DNA from 2 places in the Pseudokineococcus lusitanus genome. Region 1 is predicted to be linked to the other one. Evidence: predicted binding sites of a transcription regulator. Region 1 holds the regulator's gene; the other holds the start of a gene.
The links. The regulator LexA, encoded in region 1, represses DNA repair genes until DNA is damaged. The targets are predictions, from matches to a motif close to TCGAACANNTGTTCGA.

Region 1 (4,408 bases):
GCGCGCAGCACGGCCTTGCGGAAGCCGGTGAGGACGAGCACGAGGATGACGAGGCCCTCGAGGACGACGAGCCCCATGGCCGCGGGCCACGTCATGCCCGGCAGCCCGACGATGCCGTAGGCCACGAAGGCGTTGAGCCCGAGACCGGCAGCCAGGCCGAGCGGGAAGCGGCCGACGACACCCATGGTGATCGTCAGGACGCCCGCGACGAGGGCCGTCACCGCGGCCACCGCGGGCAGGTTCGGCGCGTCGCCGCCGCCGAGGTAGGCGCCGGTCGAGTCGGGCACCGTCCCGATGATGAGCGGGTTGAGGACGACGATGTAGGCCATCGCCACGAAGGTGACGAGCCCGCCGCGCACCTCCCGGGCGGTGGTGGAGCCACGGGCCGTGATGGAGAAGTACCGGTCGAGCGCGCCCACGGGGGCCTCGCCGTCGCGGCGGACGTCGTCCGCGGGCTTCCGGGTGCTGCTCATGCGTCCTCCGCGGGACGGGCCGCGGCCGCGGCGTCGCCGCGGCCGGCGACGGTGCTGGCGCTGGGCGCGGACACCTTGCCAGAGGCACCGGCCGCCCGGGTGCACCCGCCCGCGGTCCGGGACGCGGCGCCTCAGACGGCGGGGACGACGAGCGTCTGCCCGACCTGGAGCGCGGACGTGCTGAGGCCGTTGAGCTGCTCGAGGTGGAGGACGACGTCGCGGACGTCCTCGCCCGGCGCGGCCACGCCCTCGGCCACCGACCAGAGGGTTTCCCCCGGCAGCACGACGTGCTCGGCGGCCGGCGTGGCCGGCACGGCCGCTGCGACGGCGGGTGCGGCCGGGGCCGCGGGCGTCGACGGGCTCCCGGCGGCGAGCACGGCGGTCGGCGCGCCGAGGAGCGCGACGGCCACCGCCGTCGTGACGGCGAGCCGGCCGCGCCGCGTCACGTGCACGGGGCCGACCGCCGGGGCGGCGGCCCGACGACGGGCGGGGGTGCGCCGCGGGGGCGCGGCGACGGGCGGCGGCACGAGGGCCAGGTGCCGGCGCCGCGCCGGGCGGGCGGCGGGGACGAAGGACGGCTGCAGGGCCAGTGCGGACATGAGGACCTCCGGGTGGACCGCGCGGCCTCGCGGCCGGCGGACGTGCGGGTCGAGGGGGTCGCGCCCCGGCGCCTGCCCGGCGTCGAACGCGTATTCGATCGAACGTCTGTGCGATGTGTACCAGCGGGCGGGGCGGGCGTCCAGCGGCGCCCGCACCGACGCCCCGTCCGGACCGGGCGGGGCCGGGCCGACCGGGCCCCCGGTGCACGTCCCGTAGTCGACCAGCGACCACCGACAACGGGTCCCGCCGCAGGTCAGCGGTCCACCGGCGGCGCCGGACACCCCCCGCGGCGCCCCTGACGACACGCCGCGACACGCTCGAACAGGTGTTTGATCTCGACCTCCCGCGTCCCTACGCTCGCGGCACGGCCGGCGTCGGGGACGCCGGCGCACGACGACCGCAGGAGGCTCCGTGGCACGGCGCAGGGACGACGAGGGCACGTCGGCGGGCACGGACGGCACGTCCGAGGGCACCGTGGTGGAGATGCCGGACACGCCGGCGGCGGCCGGCACCGGGCTCACCGAGCGGCAGCGCCGGGTGCTCGAGTGCATCAGCGAGGCGGTCGAGCGGCGCGGCTACCCGCCGAGCATGCGCGAGATCGGCGAGGCCGTCGGGCTCACGAGCCCGTCGAGCGTGGCGCACCAGCTGAGCACGCTGGAGCGCAAGGGCTTCCTGCGCCGCGACCCGCGGCGCCCCCGCGCCATCGAGGTCGTCGTCCCGGACGAGCAGCCCGCGGGCGGCGCGTCGGTGCACCGGCTGCGGCCCGCGCGCCCCGAGGCCCCGGCCGACGTCCCGGCCGACGACACCGGCGCCGGCGACGAGCGCCCCGCCGCCGCCTACGTGCCCGTGGTCGGGCGCATCGCGGCCGGCGGCCCGATCCTCGCCGAGCAGGCCGTCGAGGACGTCTTCCCGCTCCCCCGCCAGCTCGTCGGCGGCGGGCAGCTCTTCCTGCTCAAGGTGGTCGGCGACTCCATGGTCGAGGCGGCCATCTGCGACGGGGACTGGGTCGTCGTCCGGCAGCAGCCCGTCGCCGAGAACGGCGAGGTGGTGGCCGCCATGATCGACGGCGAGGCCACGGTCAAGGTCTTCCAGCGCCGTGACGGCCACGTCCGGCTGCTCCCGCGCAACGCCGCCTACAGCCCCATCGACGGCGACGAGGCCACCGTGCTGGGACGCGTCGTCGCCGTCCTGCGGAGCGTCTGAGCCGTGCCGCGGCGCCGGTGCCCCTCCCTCAGCGGGGCCCGAGCGCCGCGGCCGCCACGCGCAGGTCGGCCACGAGCCCGTCCCGTGCCGCGTCCCGCTGCTCCGGCGGCGTCCGCAGCACGGCCGAGGGGTGCAGCGTCGCCACGAAGCGCTTGGTGCCCCTGGAGGTCTCCCGCTCGATGACGTGGCCGCGCTCCTTGGTCACCCGGAACGACGGGCCGAGGAGCGCCCGGCCGGCGGTCGCGCCGAGGACGACGACGACCTCCGGGTCCACCGCCGCCAGCTCCGCGGCCAGCCAGGGGCGGCACGCCGTGACGTGCGCCGCCTCCGGCGTCGCGTGGATGCGCCGGTTGCCGGGCGCCTGCTGCGTGAAGCGGAAGTGCTTGACGGCGTTCGTCACGTAGACGTCCTCCCGGGCGATGCCCGCCTCCTCGACGGCGGCCTGCAGGAGGCGGCCCGCCGGGCCGACGAAGGGCACGCCGCGGCGGTCCTCCTGGTCCCCCGGCTGCTCGCCGACGAGCGCCAGCCGCCCGCCCGTCGCCCCGGCCGAGAAGACGACCTGCGTCGCCGGCTCCCAGAGCTCGCAGCCGCGGCACCCGGTCGCGGCCTCGCGGAGCGTCGCGACGTCGCGGTGCCCCGGCTCCGGCAGCCACTGCTCCGCGCCCGGCCGCTCCGGCTTCTCCGCTCCACCCGCCATGCCCGGCACGCTAGGTCGCCCCCCGGCGCACCGCGCGTCGTCGCGCGCGAGGACGCCGCCGCACCGCGAACGGGCGCCTGTTCGCGTCCGGGGACGCCGCCTCAGCACGAACAGGCGCCTCTTCGCGCCCCGGGACGCCACCTCACCACGAACAGGCGCCCGTTCGCGTCCGGGGACGCCGCTCCACCACGAGCAGGCGGAAGCGGTCAGCGCAGGGCGCCCAGCACCCGCTCGACGTCGGAGTCGTCGTTCCACAGGTGGAAGGCGAGGCGGACGGCGCCCGCCCGGGCCACGGCCGTGACCCCCGCGGCGGCGAGGCGCTCGAGGGCGTGGCCGTCGGCGTCCGGGACGGCGACGACGGCGCGCCCCGCGGGCGGCAGGTCGAGCCCGGCGAGGACGGCGTCGGCCAGGCGGGCGTCGTGGTCGCGGACCTCGGCGACGTCGAGCCCGTCGTACAGCTCGAGCGCCGGGACGGCCCCCGCCCACGGCAGCCACGCGGGCGAGACGTCGAAGCGCCGCGCGTCCTGCGCGAGCGCCATGCCGGGCCCGTACACCGAGCCCCAGACGTCCTCGCCGGCGTACCAGCCGGCCGCCACCGGCAGCAGACGCTCCTGCCACGACGGCGCGACGGTCGTGAAGCAGACGCCGCGCGGCGCGCCGAGCCACTTGTAGGCGGCGGTCACGGTGAGGTCGTGGAGCCCGGCGTCGACGGGCCACCAGCCCGCGGCCTGCGTGAGGTCGCACAGCGTCGCCGCGCCGACCCTGGCCGCCGCGGCGCGGACCGCGTCGTCGTCGGCCACGGCGCCGTCGGAGGACTGCACGAGGCTGTAGGCGACGAGGTCGCAGCCCTCGGCGACGGCGTCGGCCAGGCCCGCCAGCGGCACCTGCCGCACGACGAGCCCGCGCCGCTCGGCGTGGACGAGGAAGGGGAAGACGACGGAGGTGAAGTCGCCCTCGGGGACGACGACCCGGGCGCCGTCGGGCAGCGAGGCCGCGACGGCGCCCACGGCCACCGACGCCTGCGAGCCCACGGCCACGCGGTCCGCGGGGACGCCGACGAGCCGGGCGAAGAGCTCCCGTGCCCGGCCGACGACGGCGTCGTAGCCCGGCGCCGTGGCCCGGCCGGCCGCCCACTCGTCGAGGGCCGCCACCATCGCCGTGCGGACGGCTCGGCTCGGCAGGCCCAGCGTCGCCGCGTTGCAGTAGCCGGGGACGTGCTCGAAGGCGGCGCGGGCGCGGGCGAGGTCCATGCCCCGATGCTCCCCCACGTCGCGGTCTCCCCCGTCCACGCCGGGAGGGGCGACCGCCGCCGGGCCGCGGGAGGCCTCGCCGCCTACGCCGTCTCGTCCTCCGCCGTACGCGCGGCGGCGTCCAGCCGGCGGAGCGCGGCGAGGACGACGTCCTTGTCGCTCGTCGCCCACAGCGGCGGGAGGCT
Region 2 (4,408 bases), on a different contig from region 1:
GAGGGTTGCTGACCAGCGAGCCGGGGCTTCGCGCTGGTTCTCGTGACCTGGACGGGACGGTAGGCAGCGTCCGGCGTCGCTGTCAAAACCGCTCGGGACGGTGGGTATTGGGAGCCCGGGGCCACCGTGGCGACGGGTCACGACGAGGCCGACGCGGTGGTGCCGGCGTCAGAAGGGCGGCGGGTCGTCGTCGGTCGGCGGGGCCGGCGACGCGGGCGGTTCGCGGTGGTGGGCGGTCGCGGTGACGGCAGCGCTGATGAGCAGGGCGGCGCCGGGCCAGGCCATGTCGACGGTCGGGTACGAGCAGTCGAGGGGATCGCCGAGGTCGCCCCAGCCGGTGGGCAGGGGCGTGCCGTCGTCGTCGCGGCTGGTGATGGGTCGGGGGAGGAAGGGTGGTGCGGGGTCGTCGTGGACGAGGCCGAGGGGTGAGGTCCAGCGGGTGCCGAGGCCGTGCGGGTCGTCGGGGTCGTCGGTGATGGCCTCGACCTGCCAGCCGTAGTGGGTGCGGCACTGGTGGTGCTTGCGGCAGCGGGGGCGGAGGTTGCACTCGCAGGTCGGGCCACCGGCGCCGTGGGGTACCTGGTGGTCGAGGTCGCAGCGGACCGAGGGCTGGGTGCAGCCGGGGTGGGTGCACTCGGGCAGCGCGGTCCGGACGTAGCGGGACTGCTCGGCGGTGGGGACGTAGTCGGTGGGCAGGCCAGCGAGAGGGCAGGTCGACGAGGACGGCGTCGCTGCGTCGGACGCATCAGCTCCTGTCCGGGCCCAGGGAGGCGTGGTGGTGCCGGGCGTGGTGGTGCCGGGCGTGGTGGTGCCGGGCGTGGTGGTGCCGGGCGTGACCTTGTCGGTAAGGCCGGGGGGTGCCGGCTCCGTGGTCGTCGTCGGCGGGGGCACGGCTGTCGCTGTGGTCCGCTGGTCGCCCGGTGGGTCGGGCACCGCGTCGAGGCCGGCGTCCGGTGCAGGGGAGGGCGGAGGAGCCGTGGTGGGCGTCACCACCGCCGGGACGGTCGTCGCGCCGGTGGTGAGCCCAGGCGTCGTCGTGCGGGTCCCGGCGGCTGGGAGGTGGTGGAGGTGTCCGTCGACGCCAAGCACTTTCCCGGTGAAGAAGTCGGTGAGGACCCGGCGGAAGGGGTGGCCGGCGGCGAGGAGCTCGCGGGCGATGTCGGCCGGGACCGCGCCGTGGCCGGCGAGCCACGCGGTCTCGTCGTCGAGGCCGAGCAGCGTCGGGAGCGAGACGTTGAGGGACGGGCCGTGGCACTGCCCGGTGTGGGCACGGCCGTCCTTCCGTGGGCCGGCACCGGTGTCGGTGACCAGGCCGACGAGGGCGTCGAAGCGGCGGGCGTCGACGCCGCGGCGGTCGGGCAGCCCGGTGGTGTCGGTGGTGACGGGGTCCAGTCCGGCGGCGACCGCGGCGTGCGGGTCCGCGCTCGCGTTGGGGCCGGTGCGGGTGCGCGCCCACGTGTCGAGGCGGTGGAACAGGGCGGTGATGTCGGCGACGGGTCCGGTGGCGACGAGCTCGGCCGCCCCGTCACCCAGCGGCTGGACCAGGACCCGGCGGCGGCAGGTCTCGTACCGGGCCCGGCGGTTGGTCGCGTCGACCTCGAGCCGGGCGACCAACGCCCGGACCTTCCGCTTCACGCCGGGCGGGTCCAGGCGGGGCAGGTCCTCGGCGACCTCGGCGTCGACCCAGCGGGCCTGCTCCGGCGTCAGACCGGCAGTGCCGGTGACGACCGCGTGCGCCCGGGCGGGGCAGATGCCTCCGCTGCGCAGCGCGGCCCGGGTCTGCGGCAGCACGGTCGTCAGCGCGAGCGCGTCCTGCACCAGTCGCCGCGCCCCCGCGACCCCGACCCGCAGGGCGAGGGCGATCTCGGTGACCACGGCCTCGGCCGGGTCCCCGCCGAGCCGGCCGAAACGGGCGGTCTCGACCGGGTCCCCGTCGACCGGGACGCCCAGGGCGGCGGCGACCTCGTCGACGAGGTCGGCCACCAGCCCCAGAAGCGCGGCGTGCTGGGCCGACGCGGCCGCGTGGGCGTCGCGGAGCCGGTCCAGGACCTCCCGACCCGCGCGGCGGGAGACCGGCAGGTCGCCGACCGGGACGTCGAGCGGACCGACGGGGCCGGCGGGTGCGGGGACGACGGCGTCGTCGCGCGCCTCGTCGTCGGGCTGCTGCCGCGCCATCGCCACCCCTCCCTCACCGTCGAACGTGTGTTCGAAGTCTAGTGGAGGGGCCCGACATCCGCTCCCGCTGTCCACACCTCCGCGGGTCGCTGCCGGGACCCCGTCGAGTCACCACGGACCGGTCGTCGCGCCGACGGCTGTCCTCCGCGCGGGTGAGGGCTGGTGGTCCCCGGGGCGCGCGCCGGCGGCGGGGGCGCGCCGGCCGAGCAGGTCCTCGCCGGGCCGGACGCGAGCTCCTCACCGCGGCGCGGTGGGCCTGCCGCCGGACCCGGGGGCGGAGCGACGCGGCCGGGCCGCCGAAGCCGGCCGGGCAGCCCGCCCGTCCGCCCGGCCGGTCGGTCGGCGCAGGGGCCCGGCTCAGGCCGGCCGCGCCGCCAGCAGCAGCAGCGACGTCGGCCCGACGACGAGACCGCCGCCGTCGTGGACCGTGGTGGGCGCCACGTGCTCGGGGCGCTCGGCCTCGCTGTCCCACAGCAGGTCCCACGTGGCGGCCCAGGGGCGCCCGGGGAGGGCGACCGCCTGCTCGACCGACCCGGCGTGCAGCACGAGCAGCAGCGAGGACCCGCCCGTCGGGGCGCCGTGGAGGAGCATCTGCAGGGTGCGGCGGTGCCCGTCGTGCCAGTCGTCCTCCGTCATGCGGCGGCCGTCGGGCGCGAACCAGGCGAGGTCGGTGGTGCCGTCGTCGTGGACGGGGGCGCCCGCGGCGAAGGTGCTGCGGCGCAGGGCGGGGTGCTCGCGCCGGAGCGCGAGGAGGTGGCGCGTCGTCGCCACGAGGTCGGCGCGGGGGCCGCCGGCGCGCAGGGCCTCCCAGTCGACCCACACCGAGGCGTCGTCGAGGGAGTAGGCGTTGTTGTTGCCCCCCTGGGTGCGCAGCATCTCGTCGCCGGCGAGCAGCATCGGGACGCCGGCCGACAGCAGCAGGGTGCCGAGGAGGTTGCGCACCGAGCGCCGTCGGGCCGCGAGCACGGCTTCGTCGTCGGTCGGCCCCTCGACGCCGTGCGCGTCGGACCGGTTGTCGCCGTGGCCGTCCCGGTTGTCCTCGCCGTTGGCCTCGTTGTGCTTGTGCTCGTAGGCGGTGGCGTCGGCGAGCGTGAAGCCGTCGTGCGCGGCGAGGAAGTTGACCGACGCCAGCGGCCCGCGCCGCGAGGAGTCGGTCGCGGCGCCGTGGGCGAAGAGGTCCGCGGACCCCGCGAGCCGGGTGGCCAGGTGGCGCACGCCGCCACCGGGCTCGCCGCGGCGGCCGCGCGCGGCGTCGGCCAGCCAGAAGGTGCGGACGTCGTCGCGGAAGCGGTCGTTCCACTCGGCGAAGGGCGGCGGGAACTGCCCCGTGCGCCACCCGAAGGGCCCGACGTCCCAGGGCTCGGCGACGAGCTTGAGGTCGGCCAGCACCGGGTCCGCGCGGGCCGCGACGAGGAAGGGGTGCTCGGCGTCGAAGCCGAGGTCGCGCCCGCGGGCGAGGGCGGGCGCGAGGTCGAGGCGGAATCCGTCGACGCCGTACGTCGTCGCCCAGTGCCGCATCGAGTCGAGGGCGAGGGCCACCACGCGCGCCGACGAGGCGTCGAGGGTGCCGCCGCAGCCCGAGACGTCGACGTCGAGGCCGGCGGCGTCGAGGCGGTAGTACGCGGCGGCCCCGAGCCCGCGGAAGGACAGGCTGGGGCCCTCGACCCCGCCCTCGGCCGTGTGGTTGTAGACGACGTCGAGCAGCACCTCGAGGCCCGCGGCGTGCAGCGCGTCGACGGCGCCCGCCAGCTCGGCCTCGACGGCCGCCGCCCCGCCCGCGCGGGCCGCGGCGCTCGCGTAGCGCGGCGCGGGCGCGAGGTAGCCGAGCGTGCTGTAGCCCCAGGCGTTGCGGCGCCCCCGGCGCACGAGCGACATCTCGTCGGCGACGGCGTGGACGGGCAGCAGCTCGAGCGCCGTCACGCCGAGGTCGACGAGGTGCCCGACGACGGCGGGGTGCCCCAGCGCCGCGTAGGTGCCGCGCAGCTCCGGCGGCACGTCGGGGTGGGCGGCGGTGAGCCCGCGCACGTGCGCCTCGTAGACGACCGTGCGGTCCCACGGCGTCCGCGGCCGGGCGTCCTGGTCCGCCGTGCGCCCGGGGAGGACCACGCCGACCGCGGCCGCGGCGGCCGAGTCGAGGTCGCTGCGCCGACGGGCCCCGCCCTCGGACGCGGGGCCGTCGACGGGCGCCCAGCGGTCGTCCACCTCGTGCGCGAAGAGCGTCGCGTCGGGCCGC

Region 2: a site for LexA is predicted at 2,195-2,210, ahead of EDC03_RS07165 (HNH endonuclease signature motif containing protein). Genes of this name have one in related genera too.

Annotation. Positions count from the first base shown of each region.
Region 1 is NZ_RJKN01000001.1:303,811-308,218, forward strand. It holds gene EDC03_RS01350 (NCS2 family permease) at 1-473, opposite strand, end outside; gene EDC03_RS01355 (LysM peptidoglycan-binding domain-containing protein) at 605-1,072, opposite strand; gene lexA (transcriptional repressor LexA) at 1,557-2,276, shown strand; gene EDC03_RS01365 (UdgX family uracil-DNA binding protein) at 2,305-2,973, opposite strand; gene EDC03_RS01370 (aminotransferase class V-fold PLP-dependent enzyme) at 3,180-4,223, opposite strand; gene EDC03_RS01375 (ATP-dependent DNA helicase) at 4,307-4,408, opposite strand, start outside.
Region 2 is NZ_RJKN01000003.1:265,300-269,707, reverse strand. It holds SAM riboswitch class IV at 1-48, opposite strand, end outside; gene EDC03_RS07165 (HNH endonuclease signature motif containing protein) at 169-2,175, opposite strand; gene glgX (glycogen debranching protein GlgX) at 2,533-4,408, opposite strand, start outside.